Regions from separate parts of the Providencia alcalifaciens genome, predicted to be linked through region 2. Evidence: predicted binding sites of a transcription regulator. Region 2 holds the regulator's gene; each other region holds the start of a gene.

Region 1 (6,078 bases), 130 kb from region 2:
AAAGTCCAGCCTGATTGCGGTGAGAGAGCATTCGGCAGGGCAGTGTGTTGGCTACGGTGAAACATGGTGCAGTGAACGCAATACTCGTCTTGGGGTGGTAGCGATTGGTTATGGAGATGGTTATCCGCGTAACGTTCCATCAGGAACGCCGGTTTTAGTAAATGGACGAAAAGTGCCGATTATTGGTCGAATTTCTATGGATATGACTGTCGTGGATTTAGGGCCAGATGCCACCGATAAAGTGGGTGATGACGTCATTCTATGGGGAAATGCTCTGCCAGTGGAAGAAATTGCCGCACAAACAGGCATTATTAACTATGAGCTTTTGACGAAATTGACCTCTCGAGTTGCAATGGAATATGTAGACGAATAGGTTTTAAAGGGTTATTTTCAAAAGACAAAAGTAATAAAAGAAAACCTACAAGTAGGAGATATCCTGTGTACCAACATGTTGATGCTTATCCGGGCGACCCGATTTTATCGTTGATGGATGAATTTAATAAAGATACTCGTGAAGGCAAAATTAACCTGAGTATTGGTCTTTATTATGATGCAGAGGGGAAAACTCCTGAGCTGGAAACCGTCGGTACAGCGAAAGCTGCACTGAGAAAACTTCCAGCAAGTGCATCGCTTTATCTGCCAATGGAAGGTTTGAAAGATTACCGTACTGAATTACAAAAATTGGTGTTCGGTGAAGATTGCCCGCTAATTGCCCAAGAGCGTATTGCTACCGTACAAACCATCGGTGGTTCTGGCGCACTGAAAATCGGGGCTGATTTTTTACACCATTATTTTCCGAATTCAGAAGTCTGGTGCAGTAACCCAACATGGGAAAACCACGCTTCTATTTTCTCTGGTGCTGGCACAAAAGTGCATTACTACCCTTATTTCGATGAAAAAACCAAAGGGGTTAAATTTGATGAAATGCTGGAAACTTTCAAAAAGTTACCAGAAAACAGCATCATCTTAATGCACCCTTGCTGTCATAACCCAACAGGCTCAGATTTAACACCAGCTCAGTGGGATGAAGTGACGAAAGTGGCACTTGAACACAAATTGATCCCATTCTTAGATATCGCGTACCAAGGTTTTGCGGAAGGTATCGATGAAGATGCTTATGCGATCCGCGCGATGGTGAAAGTGGGCCTACCAGTATTTGTCAGCAATTCATTCTCGAAAATCTTTGGTATTTACGGTGAACGTGCGGGGGGGTTATCTGTTATCTGTAAAGATAAAGATGAGCGCGACCGCGTGCTGGGGCAATTGAAGGCGGGCGTTCGTCGTCTCTATTCAAGCCCACCGTCTAATGGTGCAAAAATTGTTGCGGCAGTACTGACTGATAGCCAACAAAAAGCCAAATGGCTGGAAGAAGTGGAAGAGATGCGTCTGCGTATTTTAGATATGCGTACCGTCTTAGTGGATGAGCTGAAAAAAGCGCTACCAAACAAAAACTTCGACCACCTGTTAAAACAGCGCGGTATGTTTAGCTACACTGGTTTTTCTCAACAACAAGTTGACCGTCTGAAAGATGAGTTTGCTGTTTATTTAGTTGGAACAGGTCGCGTATGTATGGCTGGTGTAAACCGTCATAATGTGAAGCGCATTGTGGAAGCATTCACTGCCGTTAGCCAGTAATAGACTGTTATATAAGCATTAAAAAAGGGGAACTGAGTTCCCCTTTTTCTATTTTGATTGACGGTTTCTGTTAACTATTTTTACTCAAGCTAACCATTTTTGTTTCAGTTAACTCAGTAGCCACGAGCTAAGATAGGCTTCAAGAAACGCGCTGTATGGGATTTTTCACATTCAGCCACCTGCTCAGGGGTACCTGAAATTAAAATCTCACCGCCACCGCTACCACCTTCTGGACCTAAATCGACAATCCAGTCTGCTGTTTTGATCACATCCAAGTTATGCTCGATGACGACGATGGTGTTGCCTTGATCGCGTAGCTGGTGCAAGACCACAAGCAGTTGTTGGATATCGGCAAAGTGCAATCCGGTGGTTGGTTCATCCAATATATAGATGGTTTGCCCCGTTCCTCGTTTAGACAACTCGCGAGCCAACTTCACGCGCTGGGCTTCACCGCCTGACAAGGTTGTCGCAGATTGGCCTAAGCGAATGTAGGAGAGACCCACATCCATCAGCGTTTGCAGCTTACGCGCTAGCGCAGGTACGGCATCAAAGAATTCACGAGACTCTTCGATGGTCATATCCAACACTTCATGAATGCTTTTGCCTTTGTATTTGATCTCTAAGGTTTCACGGTTATAGCGCTTGCCTTTACATTGGTCACACGGCACATAGACATCGGGCAGGAAGTGCATTTCGACTTTAATTACCCCGTCCCCTTGGCAGGCTTCACAACGACCGCCTTTCACATTAAAGCTGAAACGCCCTGGGTTATAGCCACGAGTTCGTGATTCAGGTACACCCGCGAACAGCTCACGAATTGGTGTAAATATGCCGGTGTAAGTGGCTGGGTTCGAACGTGGTGTACGTCCAATAGGGCTTTGGTCGATATCGATCACTTTATCGAAATGCTCTAAACCTTCGACATTGGTATACGGCGCAGGGTTAATCACTGTAGCCCCATTTAACTGGCGCTGAGCAATTGGAAATAGCGTATCGTTGATGAGCGTGGATTTACCGGAACCAGAAACCCCTGTAATGCACGTAAATAAGCCAACAGGAATATTCAGGGTGACATTCTTCAGGTTGTTGCCCGTTGCGCCAGAGACAGTCAGCACTTTATCTTTATTAAATGGAACACGCGTTTGCGGGATATCAATCTTGCGTTCGCCACTTAAGAATTTACCCGTTAACGATTCTGGGTTAGCGACAATATCTTCCAATGTGCCTTGCGCCACAATTTGCCCACCGTGAACACCGGCTCCTGGGCCAATATCAATCACATGGTCGGCAGCGCGGATGGCATCTTCATCATGCTCAACCACAATTACGGTGTTCCCTAAGTTACGTAGGTGAATCAGGGTTTCCAGTAATCGGTCATTATCACGCTGGTGGAGCCCGATAGACGGTTCATCCAGCACGTACATCACACCAACCAGACCTGCACCGATTTGGCTTGCTAGACGGATACGCTGGGCCTCACCGCCGGATAATGTTTCTGCGGAACGTGAAAGGCTTAAGTAATTCAATCCCACGTTCACTAAGAATTTCAGACGGTCGCCGATCTCTTTTAGAATTTTTTCAGCAATTTGAGCTCGTTGCCCACTGAGTTTTAAGTTTTGGAAAAACTCCATCGCATGGCCGATGCTGTAATCTGCAATTTCAGGCAGCGTGGTATTTTCCACAAACACAAAGCGAGCTTCTTTACGCAAACGGGTGCCGGAGCAAGTCACACAAGGGCGGTTGCTAATGTACTTTGCTAACTCTTCGCGCACCGCGGTGGATTCCGTTTCTTTATAACGGCGTTCCATATTGTTAAGCACACCTTCGAACGGGTGGTGGCGTACGGTAATATCTCCGCGATCATTGCGGTACTTGAATTCAATAGTTTCTTTGCCAGAACCATACAAAATCACTTTTTGAATGGCAGGGCTGAGTGAGTCATAAGGGGCTTCAACATCAAATTTATAGTGTTCGCCCAATGACATTAACATCTGAAAATAATAGAAATTACGACGATCCCATCCGCGGATTGCTCCGCCCGCAAGGGAAATTTCGGGGTTTTGAATCACGCGCTCAGGGTCAAAAAACTGCTGAACCCCTAAGCCATCGCAGCTTGGGCAAGCCCCTGCTGGGTTGTTGAATGAGAACAATCGTGGCTCTAACTCCATCATGCTATAGCCACAAACGGGGCATGCAAAGTTAGCAGAGAACACTAATTCTTCGGCTTTTGGGTCATCCATATCTGCGACAACAGCGGTACCACCAGATAGCTCCAGTGCAGTTTCAAAGGATTCTGCAAGACGCTGGGCGATATCATCACGCACTTTGAAACGGTCAACCACCACTTCAATGGTATGTTTTTTCTGTAATTCGAGTTTTGGTGGATCGGATAAATCACAAACTTCACCATCAATACGGGCGCGAATATAGCCTTGGCTCGCTAAGTTATCGAGTAACTTAACGTGTTCACCTTTACGCTCTTTCACGACTGGAGCCAGCAGCATCATACGGCGATCTGTCGGCTGCGCGAGGACGTTATCCACCATCTGGCTGACGGTTTGTGCAGCAAGCGGAATATCATGATCAGGGCAACGAGGCTCACCCACACGGGCAAACAGTAGACGCAGATAATCATGGATTTCGGTGATGGTCCCGACCGTTGAACGCGGGTTATGGGAAGTGGATTTCTGTTCAATGGAGATAGCAGGCGATAGCCCTTCGATATGGTCAACATCCGGCTTTTCCATTAAAGAAAGGAATTGACGAGCATACGCGGATAGTGACTCAACATAACGGCGCTGGCCTTCTGCATAGAGGGTATCAAAGGCGAGGGAAGATTTCCCTGAGCCAGATAGCCCTGTAATAACTATCAGCTTGTCTCGGGGGATGATGAGATTGATATTTTTTAGGTTATGCGTGCGTGCGCCGCGGACTTCGATATTCTCCATTTACCACTTCCCGAATGAATTGATAGTGAACAAAAATGAACTTGGTAGTCTTAATTAACGAGCCAGTATTAATAAACGATTTAGTATTGCACAAAATTTGCTGAATGGATATACAGTATATGTGCTCTTTATATTTCATTCCATAGGGGGCTGATGGCAACTTATCTGTGGCGACAATAATTAGTGTCTATACTAAAAATCAGTAATGCAGATTTCACTTAAATTTGGAAAGCGCTTCGCAACTTCTTATCGAGCAATCTCAATTTATGGTGCAATACAGATAGGTCGTGGTAAACTTCACGGTCAGTCCAGAGATTAAAAATTCAATGCATCAGGAGTAATAAATGGCCACCAGAGGCGTAAATAAAGTAATTCTTATCGGTAACTTAGGACAAGATCCAGAAATCCGTTATATGCCTAACGGCGGAGCTGTCGCTAACCTGACTCTGGCAACTTCTGAAAGTTGGCGTGACAAGCAAACCGGTGAAATGAAGGAAAAAACAGAGTGGCACCGTGTGGTTATTTTCGGAAAATTAGCGGAAATCGCTGGTGAATATCTGAAAAAAGGTTCACAAGTTTATATCGAAGGTTCGTTGCAAACCCGTAAATGGCAAGACCAAAGCGGTCAAGATCGCTACAGCACCGAAGTCGTGGTGAATATCGGCGGTTCAATGCAAATGTTGGGTGGTCGTGGTGGCGATGCCCCATCACAAGGCCAAAGCGGCGGACAAGGCGGTTGGGGTCAACCACAACAGCCACAAGCAGCACAACAATTCAGTGGCGGCGGCGCAGCTCCAGCGCGTTCACCAGCACCAGCATCACAAGCCAATGAACCACCAATGGATTTTGATGACGATATCCCGTTCTAATTTCTAAATTAGAAAATCAAAATCATCGATTAAAGCCCTTAATATTAAGGGCTTTAATTTTTGGGAGATTAGTTAGCCATGAAATTATTATGAAATTAATTTTATGTGCATGTAACAATTTGATTATATAAAAATAAAATGCAGTTTGAGCTGATTATCTAGCATTTGACATTTACGAAATTTTTCGTAAATTAAGGGTGTTCTATGGGATTTAAGCAAGCTAAAAAGGATATTTTAGCAGCACTACGTCATGGTTATTATCAACATGAAGTTCGTAATAATTATATCGATAAAAATAAACTACAAACGGGTGAAATTGACGCAGAGACGGTTATAGAAATCATTCATCGTAGTACAGGAAATGATTATTCAAAAAGTTCACATCACCAAGCTAACGAAATAGACGTACATATAATAAAAATTGAAGGTTGGTATATTAAATATTATTTAATAGATGATGGCGACATAGGGGTATTTATTAGTGTTCATCAGTAAATGATAAGGGAAAATATGAAACTATATATTCAAGGCGATAAAAGCAAGGCGATTTGTCAAGATTGTGGCTTAGTAACTACAACATTCGATTATAGAAATCTTGAAATTAAAGAAAGCAGTAAAATTGTTAA
Region 2 (6,078 bases):
AGCACAATGCTAGCGATAAGCGAAGGCAGAACCAGTAAGTGATGAATATTGTTACGGTAATAGGTCATCAAGACGGCATTTTCGCGTGGCAGAATAATAATATCCCCCATACTGTCTTTTTCGACTTCAAACTTATTCATCTGCAAAGCGTGTTCAAGAAGCTCTTCAGCTGTTTTGTTCGGCGTGGTTGCATCGGCAGTGTAAGGCACATTGCGCAGTAGCTGCAGATAGCACTCTATTTGCTCAAGCAGTTGTTCACGGGTGAGCGAGCGCTGACGTGACGCCAACAGTGCCGTTGAACATAAGTTAATCGCGTTGGCGGCTGCCGCATTATTGATATTCACCATAATGTTATCGGCTAAGCTGCTGACGGTTGGGTTTAACCAGCTTGGGCGCTGTGGCTCAATTGGGTCAATAGATTCACGCCAATTTGGCACGCGGTTATTTAAGTATTGGGTCAGTGAAATTGGCTGCCCAAAGTTCACATAGCCTTGACCTAAATTACGCAGTTTACGCAGACCACGCACCATGGAGAAGAAGCCTTCTTTCTCTTTTTCCGCTCCACGCAGCTCTTTCGCGTAAGTTCCCACTTCCATCACATGTTCGTAACCAATATAGATAGGGACAATAGTGATAGGGCGAGAGTCTCCGCGTAGCATCGCTTGTAGGGTCATCGACAAGGTACCCGTTTTCGGCTCCAGTAAGCGACCTGTACGTGAACGACCACCTTCCACAAAGTATTCAATCGAATAGCCGCGAGCAAATAGCTCACTGAGGTATTCGCGAAATATAGTGGAATAGAGTTTATTGCCTTTGAACGTACGGCGAATAAAGAATGCGCCTAAACGGCGGAAAATCGGGCCGGCTGGCCAAAAATTGAGGTTAATACCCGCCGCAATGTGTGGTGGCACCAGACCTTGGTGATACAGCACATAAGAGAGCAGCAGGTAGTCCATATGGCTACGGTGAGAGGGTACATACACAATTTCGTGACCATCTTGTGCCAGCTGGCGAACGCGCTCAGCATGTTGAACGTTGATCCCTTGGTATAAGCGGTTCCATGTCCAGCCCAGTACGCGGTCAGTCAGTCGCACAGCTTCATAAGAGAAGTTGGCGGCAATTTCTTCCATCATCGCCACGGCATTTTGCTGGGCTTTTTGTAATGGAATTTTTTTACTGCGAGCTTCGTCTTCAACCGCTTTTTCAATGGCTTTAGAGGATAGCAGCTTATTAAATAGCTCATAACGTGCAGGCAGTTTTGGCCCGACTGCAGCTAAACGCTGACGAGAGTAATGGATACGTGCTACGCGAGCGAGTTTATTGGCAATGATGGTATCAGTGCCATGCTCCTGTGCCATCTGGCCAAGAGAAATGCTCGGAGAAAAACGCACAAAGCTATCGCGCCCTAACCACAGGACTGCAAAGAATTTTTGCACTCCGTTTAAGAGTTTTAACGGGGCTGGCTTATGCCCTTCGCGACCCGGCGCACGTCCAAACATGACGGATGCAGGTAGCATTTGAATATCAAGATTTGGATTGTTTTTATGCAAATCCAGATACGCATGGAATATTTTTACTGACTCTTTACGTGGATCTGGGGAGTAGTAACGGAACACGCGTGGGCCATCATCAATAAACACATAGGCAGGGAGCTTGGTGCCATTGATATCGTTATCCACGAGAGGATCAGGTAAACCAATCGCTAAGCATTGTTGGCGAAGCGTGAGAAGGTCGGACTTTGAGTGATATGGCAAGACGTACAGCGTTGGCTTGTTTGGGTCAAGCTGCAACTCTGTTATCGGGTCCGTTGGGATTAGTTTACTTTTTACCAATAATTTCAGTGGTAAATTCAACGTGTTGTAATATATTTTACGCCATAGTGACATAAATGATTATAGCCTCTTGTTAGTAATGCTGCGCAATCATATCAGAAAGCAACGTTTAGATCTGTTATCGATAATTCACTTTGACTGCAAAAGTTGATTATTGTTTAAAAATTAAGGAAAAAATATGGCAAGTCAAACTAAGGGTCTCACTCGGGTCATCAAAGCGGCTGGATACTCCCTTAAAGGTTTAAAAGCAGCATGGGTCAATGAAGCTGCATTCCGTCAAGAAGCGGTTGCTGCTATCATTGCGATAATTATAGCTTTTTACTTGGATATTAGCCAAATTGACAGAATTTTATTAATTGGTTCAGTCGTGTTAGTCGCAATCGTTGAGTTAATTAACAGTGCAATTGAGGCGGTTGTTGACCGTATTGGCAGTGAATACCATGAATTATCTGGGCGAGCGAAAGATATTGGCTCCGCAGCTGTGTTCGTCACGATAGGATTGGCACTGTTTATCTGGGGAACGGTTTTATGGGCGCGTTATTTTACGGTTTAATCGGCTAAAAATAGTAAAAGAGATAAAAAGCCAGAAATTCATCAACAAATGCAGATTTTGGCTAATTTAACAGTTCCCAATACCCATTTACCTGTATATACTCACAGTCTGACTGTATAAACAAACAGGGGAACGGGATGAAAGCACTGACAGCTCGACAACAGCAAGTTTACGATCTGGTGCGTGACCATATTTCGCAAACTGGCATGCCACCAACACGCGCTGAGATAGCAGCAAGTTTGGGTTTTCGTTCGCCTAATGCGGCAGAAGAACATTTAAAAGCCTTAGCTCGTAAAGGGGTAATTGAAATTGTTTCTGGAGCTTCCAGAGGCATTCGTCTGTTGTTAGAAGAGGAACCTGAAGATTTAGGACTTCCTCTGATTGGACGTGTTGCTGCCGGCGAACCATTGCTTGCACAAGAACATATTGAAAGCCATTACCAAGTCGACCCAGAGTTATTTAAACCACACGCTGACTTTTTATTACGCGTAAATGGTATGTCGATGAAAGATATCGGTATTATGGATGGTGATTTACTTGCGGTACATAAAACACAGAATGTCCATAATGGGCAAATTGTTGTGGCACGTATCGAAGATGAAGTCACTGTTAAACGTTTTAAGCAACAAGGCAATCGTGTTGAGCTTATTGCTGAAAACTCTGATTTTGCACCAATCGTGGTTGATTTACGCGAACAGAATTTTACCATCGAAGGTCTGGCTGTTGGGGTTATCCGTAACAGTGACTGGCATTGATGATGAGCGATTGAGTCTGGCAGCAGACTCAATATCTCTATTTTTTGAATAGTCTTTCTTTATATAGCTATATATAACTATGTTCATATTGCACTTCTTTATATATAGCCATCTTCCATATTGCTATATAGCTTCCTTTCTTTTACTTCCTGTATACCATTTCTTCTATATCACTTCTTTTTTGAACTGACTGTGTTTTTTGCACTGACTGTAGTGTGATGGTCATGCTCACAGTGTTCATGATCTTGGCAATTGGAAATCTCAAAACATTTCTGACATAAGCCATGGTTTTCTACCACCGTATGCCTGAGATGAAAATGATTTTCTTCTGCTAGTGTGCTAATCGCTTGCTCGATAGTCGTGCAGTCACTTTCGGTCACATTGCCACAATTATCACAAATCAACATCACTGAAATATGGCTTGGATTATCGACATGGTGACAAACCACATAGCTGTTCGTGGATTCAATTTTATGAATGAATCCTTGTTCCATGAGGAATTCTAAACCGCGATAAACGGTAGGTGGCTTAGCCTGCGGCTCTATTTCACGCAGTAAATCTAGCAAATCATAAGCACTGATCGCACCGTGTTGCTGCGCAATTAACCGCAAAACAGTCTCTCTTTGTGGGGTCAAACGCACGCCTCGAGACTGGCAAATACGTTCGGCCGTCGTAAGCAGCTTATCTTCACTGATTGTTTTCATCTTGTTTGGCCCCACCTAGATAGCTTCAAGTTTTTATTACTGTTTAGTTTACCATAACTTCCATTTCTGTTGTGTTTGAAATGGTGGTGATGAAATGAACAGTTTTTTTACTAAATTGAATACGCAATTTTAACTTTAATAAAGGTAACGTTAATAAAGAATGAATATCTTATTTAAAAGGTGGTTTTTTTTATTTTAAATAAATCATTAATTGCTGCATTTTAGTTAATCATTGAGTGTTAATTTTAACCAAATAAAAACAATTATTGAAATTCATTGTTACTATTTGACGTTAATTTTAATTAAGACTTATCTTACGCCTCGTTTGTTATGTAGCGATTACGGGTAAAAAAAATACGATTTTCAGAATTTAAATTCAATAAATTTGCATCAGTCTGGATTATTAAGTTGTATTTAAATATAAATATAGGTTTTTATATTTATAGGTTTTTTGCAATATTTAGACATTTTTATAAATGTAAAATGAAGTCTTCATATAAATCTTTCTAAGTAATTTATCATTTCTTCAGATTTAAGTACTCACTCAGTGGATAAAAGTTGTTTGTATGCACTTTGTCGATATAAAAAACCAAGTCAACGCTTTATTTGGGTGATTTTTGACAACATATGTCACGTATGTAGAATTGACATCAGAAAATATCACAAGGTAGTTATCAGAATTCATTTAGTGTTCTATATCAATTTTAATTAATTAATGAATGACTCAGTAATTAATTTAGAAGTGAGAATGTTGGCTTAATGAGTTTTGTTTTTTAAATCACATAAATGAGATGGAGCTCGTTTATATAAAAAAATCTCTAACCTGAATGAAATTCATCAAGTAGGAAAGCTAGAGGAATTTTCAAGGGTGCACTACTTAAGTAAATAGACTTAATTTTGCGTCAATGAAAGCAGGAAAGAGAAAAAAGAGAAATAGCAGTTCCTACTCATTTAAAGGAAAACTTTTATGAAACTGAATAAATTAGCATTAACTCTAGCTTTAGGTTTAGGTGTTGGCGTTTCTGGTGTTGCTTTAGCTGCTGATCCAGCAACTCCTCCTGCACCAGTAGAAAGCTCACAAGGTGAAATCCGTTTTACTGGTTTCATTAATGACGTTCCATGTTCAATCGATGCTGACAACCTGAAGCAATTAGTTGAATTCGGCGAAATCGCGTTACACGAACTGACTTCTAACCAATTCCGTTCAGACAGCAAAGCGTTCGATATCGTTCTGAAAAACTGCTCTACTGAAACTTACAAAAACGCAAAAATCACATTTACTGGTTCTACAGTAAATGGTTTCCAAGGCTTCACTGGTGACTTACTGGGCTTAGGCGGTAAAGTTAAAAACGCTGGTATCATCATCACTAACGGCGCTGATAAAGTTGTTGAATTCGGTAAAGCATTCCCAGGTACTGGTGACGGCTATGCGTTAAACAATGGTGACGGTTCACAAACTACTCTGCACTTCGCTGCATACGTTAAAGGTAACGAAGATCCAACTAAGAAAGCTACAACAGGTCGTTTTGACACTGTAGCTAACTTCAAAATTGTTTACCAATAATAGTCAGTTTCTATAGAGAATAATATGGCGTAGTCATACGCCATATTTCTCATACCGTCTTCATTGTGTTTGTTTGTATAGGCGCATAGTTAATGAAAAGCATGAAGCTAAATCTAATTACAAAATTAATGCTTTTAATGTTAACGCCAATGGTTGCATTCTCTGAAGAGGCCGTTGATTTTAACACCGACTTCATTGATTCTGAAGGTAAAGAAAACGTCGACTTCAGTAAATTCTCTCACGCCAACTATGTCCCCCCTGGGGATTACTCTTTAGCGATTGAAGTTAACCGCGCTAAAGTTTCTATGGAACAACCTATCACCTTTTTTAATCCTAATTACGACGACAAAGTTTCGTTGGCATGTATTACGCCTGAAATTTATGCATTATTGGGATTAAAAAAGGAGTGGAATAGCCAAGTCAAATGGCTAGATGATGGAAAATGTTTGGATATTCGCTCAGTTCCAGATATGACCATTCAAGGCGATTTGGCAAAGAACGTTGTACAGTTCAATATTCCTCAGGCCTACATGGAGTACTCAGACCCTGATTGGGACCCACCATCTCGTTGGGATGACGGGATCATGGGTGCATTTATTGACTATAACGCGACAGGACGCGTTGTTAATAAACAAACCGGCGATAAAGGAACGAAATCAGGTCTGACGGC
Region 3 (6,078 bases), 1.2 Mb from region 2:
TGACGGTTAGCACGCGATTTGCGGTTGCTGTGGCTCTAGAGGGGGTAAACCATAGGCTGCGCGAGCACGGTCGCAGGCCTCATTATGGATGCCGTTATGCCACGATTGTTCGAATTCTCGGCATGGCGTTGGCCGTTGTTCATAAATGGAGCAAGAGACACATTCCCCGACGGTGCCTCCAAGTGCGGTGCAGCGGGTATTCGGCTTTTGATTTGTACCTTGCATACAGCTCATAAAGGGGGTGATTTGCTCTGTTAAATGTTGAGGTACCGAACCACCGCCAGCTTCTGATTCGGCCCAATAAAATGAGACGCGAAAGTAAGCACAACAAGCACCACAGCTGACACAGGGGTTATCTGAAGGATCAGTTTTTAGTATATGAATAATATTGGTCATATAAAAAATCTAACAATGAAGTTGATAGTTCCCGTAGGAAACGGGAGACGCAACACAGGCAGGAGGCCTAAGAAAATGTTGCTCAGCCTTTATTATGTTACGCATCTTTACGTACTGGCAATATTTTTTAGAGTAAAAACCCGGTATTTTCCATCAAGTCAAAATAAAGTAAAAAATTTCAATCTGTTGTAGTTTGATAAAATGTACGAATGCAGAAAATGTAGACACAAAAAAACCTGCCGTTTGACGGGCAGGTTTCAATGAGTGTTAGGAGATTGGAACGATTAGACGTGTTTTAAATCACCGTCATCATCTTGATTGAAAACTGACTTGTCCGTTTCGCCCATTAACTGGCTAGTTACGGTACCTGCAGTCATTGAGCCACTTACGTTCAGAGCAGTACGACCCATATCAATCAGAGGCTCGACTGAAATTAACAGCGCAACTAACGTGACAGGTAATCCCATCGCTGGCAGCACAATCAGTGCAGCAAAGGTTGCACCGCCACCGACACCGGCAACACCGGCAGAGCTGATAGTCACGATACCAACTAAGGTTGCAATCCACAGTGGATCAAATGGGTTGATCCCCATCGTTGGTGCGACCATCACTGCTAACATCGCAGGGTAGATACCCGCACAACCGTTTTGACCGATAGTTGCACCGAAAGATGCCGAGAAACTTGCGATAGATTCTGGCACACCAAAACGACGAGTTTGGGTTTCAATATTCAGTGGAATACTGGCTGCGCTTGAACGGCTAGTGAATGCAAATGTCAGTACGGGACCCGCTTTCTTAAAGAACTTAATTGGGTTTAAGCCCGTTGTCGCAACTAAGATACCGTGAACCACAAACATAATGGCTAACGCGACATAGGACGCGATGACGAAAGTTCCTAAGTTAATGATATCGGCTAAGTTAGAGCTTGCGACCACTTTGATCATCAGCGCCATTACACCGTAAGGGGTTAAACGCATGACTAAGCGAACGAGTTTCATTGCCCATGCCTGCATCACATCGATAGCCGCTAATGCTTTTTCACCGCGCTCTTTATCATCTTTAAACAGTTGCAGCGCAGCTACCCCTAAGAAGGCAGCAAAAATAACTACACTAATGATAGATGTTGGGCTTGCACCCGTTAAATCAGCAAACGGGTTTTTCGGGATAAAGGACAGGATTAACTGAGGAACCGTTAAATCTGAGACTTTACCAATATAATTTGTTTCAATGGCCGCTAGACGTGCAGTTTCAGATTGACCTTGAACCAGGCCTTCAGCGGTTAAGCCGAACAGGTTTGCGATCAAGATACCCACTAAAGCAGCAATGGCTGTGGTAAACAGCAGTGTGCCAATGGTTAAAAAGCTAATTTTCCCTAAAGAAGATGCCTTGTGGAGTCGAGCGACCGCACTCAGAATGGAGGCGAACACCAGAGGCATAATCACCATTTGTAACAGTTGAACGTAACCATTACCGACGATATTAAACCAAAGAATGGAGTCTTTTACCGTTTGGTGACCGGAACCATACACAAGGTGAAGTCCGACACCATAAGCAACACCGAATACGAGACCCAGTAAAACTTTTTTGGACAGGCTCCAACCATTCGATCCGAGTTTTGCTAACAGTATTAAAAGTGCTACGAAAACGAGCACATTGATAACCAGAGGAATATTCATTCCACACTCCAAATTGTAATTATTTTACATAATGATTCTTGTTGTTAATCCTTAATAGGTATAAGGATTTCATTTCTTCTAACAACTGGTTATATGATATCAGTTGAAGTTAGTCATTACTTATAATCAAAAGTTATAATTTAGGTTGATTCATGCTTACAGTATATTACAAAAGTGAGCTTTTTGTCGGTAAGTGTATATTTATCTGATTATTAAAATAATTTAGTGCGCTTTCAATTTGCTGGAACCAATCAGCGGAATGACCTGTTGGAATTAAGACAGCACAGACGGTCAAAAGCACAGCAATAAAGCGTTCCCCGCGTTTGCTGGACTTGCCACGTAAGATAGGAAAACAAAAACGTGTCGGTAGAGGCCATAAAAAAGGAACTCCCGATGGAGTCAGCATATCAGCCACTAAATGGCTCATATAACCGAGTAAAAATGCTTGGATAAGGTCGGTAGGTAAGTCCCAATAGTGAGGCAGCCACTGGTAACTGCTAATCAGTAAAATTAGCCAAGCAACTAGGCTGTGAGTGAACCCGCGATGCCCGCACAGTTTTGATATAGGTAATGAAATAATACGAAAAAGCCGCCCGAGGATAGATGAAGGGTGGTCAATATCAGGTAATAAGGCACCTAGCAACACCCCTGGCATCATATGTAACCAATCACCCTGAGCGAACTCTGGGGTAATTTGCAATTTATGAGCCATTACAAGCGATGCGACGGAAAAAAGCAGATGCCCTTCAGCAGTCATGGTGGATAAAATACCATCTGTTTATCTATACAGTAGGCGGGTAGTATAAAGGGTTTGTAGGAAATATGGTAGTAGGTGAGAGTTAAAAAAACTCTTATTTATTAGTTAATAACCGTAGGTTTTTATACTTTTTAAAAATTTCCCCTACGTGAAAAACGTAAGGGAAATCATGTTTCGTTAACTTATTTAAGATTAACGTAAATTTTCTGGGCGTAAATCGTTCAATGAGGCGATTTTAACATCAGCCAAACCCCAGCGTGGGTCATTGAAATGCTTACTATCAGGTACGACGATTGAACGCATTCTTGCCGCTTTTGCAGAAATCATTCCATTAAAGGAATCTTCTAAAGAAGCACAATGGATAGGTTTGGTGGATAATTCAGCGGCGGCTTTTAAATAAACTTCTGGATGAGGCTTACTTAATGGTAAGTCTGCTGCTGAAACTACAGCAGAAAAATAATGGCGGATATCAAATAAGTTCAGTACTTTTTCCAGCATATAATCTGGAGATGCAGAGGCTAAAGCGATGTTCAAATCCATTGAGCGGCACAGTTCAAGCGCATGTTGTACGCCCGGTAGCAATGGACGTTTTTCTTCCACTAAACCAATAACGCGGTCAATAATACGCTGTTTTGTTGCTTCTAAACTACAACCCTGCCAAGGAGATGCGTTGTACCAAAGTTCAACAACGTGGTCGATACGTAAACCGAGGGTGTCAGGAAGAGTGTGCTTAATGGATAAATCGAGGCCTAACTCTGCAAAAACTTCATCTTCCCCTTGTTCCCAAAAAGGTTCCGAGTCAATCAGCAAACCATCCATGTCAAAGATGACAGATTGGATAGGTAATTTATGATACATAGCAAACTCCATTCATTTAGATACCCGCTTAAAAAGAGGGTATGGGGATTATCGCTGTACTTTAATCACAGTCATTTTGGTTTCTGAAACGATTCTAACAAGCTATGACTTGGGGTTATAGAGATATATGTGCCATCACATGATTTTATTGGAAATTTGAGTTTAGCTATTGATGTGAATTCGATTCATTCTTTGAATAATCCGAAACTCGGTTTTTAACTATCATTTTTTTATAGAAATTTGGAGCCAGCAAATATTATCGGCTATGATTAGCGTAGAAAAAAACTTTAAGGAATAGTTGTAATGAATTACCACAAGGCAAATTCTCTTGCGATTGGCAAACGTATTTTGGGCTGGATCGTATTTTTTGTGGCGTTAATTTCCACATTGACATCGTTAATTAAATTAGCGGCTCTGAAAGGAATTCAAGGCGAAGGAATTAATGCGGTTGCCAATGATTTTGTTAAATTAATGGCGGAGATGACGCGACAAAGTACGCCGTTTCTCAATGTATTTTGGAATAATTCACCAGTCCCTGAAGTGAGTCATGGTTTTTCAGGTAGCTGCATCGGTTTTTTTGTTATTTTTATTTTTATCTTTGTGGGGCTAGCCCTAAGCGCATCAGGCTTACGCATGTATCGACAAATTAAATTCATTCGCGAAAGCATTGAAGATCATGTCATTCTTGAAAATGCAAAAGGCAGTGAAGTGACCAAAGAAGAGTTAGAAGCTAAAGTCACTATTCCTCGACATACTATTTTCAAACAGTTCTTTTTGATGTATTTCTGGCCGATTGTTTTAGGGATAGCCATTTATTTTGCATTGAAACTTCTGAATTGGTAGTTTTTCATCATGTTGGCCATTCCCCGTCACATTGATACTTTTCCATCATGATAATGGCACAGCATCGGTATTCATTCCGCTGCTGTGCATCTCTTATTTCTGTCTATTTGACTCGCTGTTATTCGTCGTCTAGTAAATTATCAATAATGCTGCGAGCGTGCAGATAGCTTTGCTCATTACCAAACATGTTGGCTTGATTGAGTAAGAAATAGAGTTGATAGATTGGTTGTCTGTCTAAGAAGCCGGCAGGTAATGGCCAAACACTTTGGTAACCATCAATAATTTGAATCGGAATTTCTTTATATAATGGCAACATGGCGATATCACATTCCCGATCACCCCAATAACAAGCAGGGTCATAGAGTACGCCATCCATTTGGTTAGTGACCGCGCAGTTTGCAGGCCATAGATCCCCATGTAATAAAGAGGGTTGTGGTTGATGGCCGGATAAGCGGTGTTTAACAATATCCACTAATTTTTGAATATCACCAAAAACCATGCCTTTCTCAGATGCAATTTGTAATTGAAGACCAATGCGCTTTTCTGCAAAGAATGCATTCCAACGTTTTTCCCACCCATTAGGCTGAACAATGGTACTGAGCATAGTATCAAAATCAAATCCATAGCTCGGCTGTTCTTCCCATTGATGTAATCGCGCCAATTGTTGACCAAAGTGCCACGCGTTAGTGTTATCAAAGTGTTTTAACGGGAAATATTCGAGAAGAAGAAAGCTATGGTGCTTGTTGCTACCCAAGCCGTAGACTTTAGGAACGGTGATGGTTTGGCTTTTCGCTAGCATTTCAAGCTGTTCTGCCTCTTGTTTAAAAAGAGGGAGAAACTCGCGGCGATTTTGTTTTACGAACACCGTATGCTCACCATAATCGATTCTTAATGTATGGTGAATATCCCCACCAGAAAGAATCACTTTATTTCGCAGCTCTGCCTCACCAAAGTGTTCAATTAATAAACGATTCATCGCTTGCCACATGATCCACCTCGCTATGATTTGGTCTTCACTCATATCATACTATAGCGTCAATTTAGGAATTAACAGTGATCATTGTTTAATAATTAGGCCTTATTCCGAAATGATTGATGGCTGATTTTGTTCAAGAATTGGGGGAGGGTTGTCTTTGACGATAACGGATGGATATCGTGTTTTTTCTTTTATATAGAGGAAGCTTCAAGATAAAAGAGAGTCGAATAGAAGAGAGGAAAAGCTGAATAGGTTTTGACCGTATTCAGCTGAGGTTGATGACAAAGAGGGATAAAAGCGTGGTTTTTCCCTCTTTGTGTTATCAGGCGAAAATCAATAAATTGATTTTCCTCGTTAATTTTACAACCCAAACGAGCCATTTCCAAACCTGATGGGTTTGTCAATGGCCTGAGCTGAATAGGTTTTGACCGTATTCAGCTTTTTATCATTAGGCAGTATGCAAATCTTGGCGTGTGATATGGGATTTGCGGCGTGCGAGGATTAATTTGCTATAGAGCAAGGCGATAACAAAGTAGCCTGCTTGGATCACCACAATTGTTGGGCCAGTTGTC

Evidence for each region. Region 2 encodes LexA, which represses DNA repair genes until DNA is damaged. Its sites were predicted from a motif close to TNCTGTATGTACATACAGNA; they were not measured.
Region 1: a site for LexA is predicted at 4,682-4,701, ahead of uvrA (excinuclease ABC subunit UvrA). Genes of this name have one in related genera too.
Region 3: a site for LexA is predicted at 2,845-2,864, ahead of LDO73_RS07440 (metal-dependent hydrolase). Genes of this name have one in related genera too.

What each region holds. Positions count from the first base shown of each region.
Region 1 covers NZ_OU659204.1:601,330-607,407, forward strand. Annotated here, with positions in the region: gene alr (alanine racemase) at 1-373, shown strand, start outside; gene LDO73_RS02630 (aromatic amino acid transaminase) at 439-1,635, shown strand; gene uvrA (excinuclease ABC subunit UvrA) at 1,749-4,583, opposite strand; gene LDO73_RS02640 (single-stranded DNA-binding protein) at 4,928-5,452, shown strand; gene LDO73_RS02645 (hypothetical protein) at 5,657-5,947, shown strand; gene LDO73_RS02650 (hypothetical protein) at 5,963-6,078, shown strand, end outside.
Region 2 covers NZ_OU659204.1:470,451-476,528, forward strand. Annotated here, with positions in the region: gene plsB (glycerol-3-phosphate 1-O-acyltransferase PlsB) at 1-1,886, opposite strand, end outside; gene LDO73_RS02065 (diacylglycerol kinase) at 2,011-2,385, shown strand; gene lexA (transcriptional repressor LexA) at 2,523-3,140, shown strand; gene zur (zinc uptake transcriptional repressor Zur) at 3,311-3,844, opposite strand; gene LDO73_RS02080 (fimbrial protein) at 4,812-5,408, shown strand; gene LDO73_RS02085 (fimbria/pilus outer membrane usher protein) at 5,501-6,078, shown strand, end outside.
Region 3 covers NZ_OU659204.1:1,627,113-1,633,190, forward strand. Annotated here, with positions in the region: gene LDO73_RS07430 (YkgJ family cysteine cluster protein) at 7-396, opposite strand; gene LDO73_RS07435 (L-cystine transporter) at 681-2,072, opposite strand; gene LDO73_RS07440 (metal-dependent hydrolase) at 2,239-2,829, opposite strand; gene hxpB (hexitol phosphatase HxpB) at 3,022-3,687, opposite strand; gene LDO73_RS07450 (YniB family protein) at 3,991-4,530, shown strand; gene LDO73_RS07455 (fructosamine kinase family protein) at 4,649-5,518, opposite strand; gene LDO73_RS07460 (metal ABC transporter permease) at 5,955-6,078, opposite strand, start outside.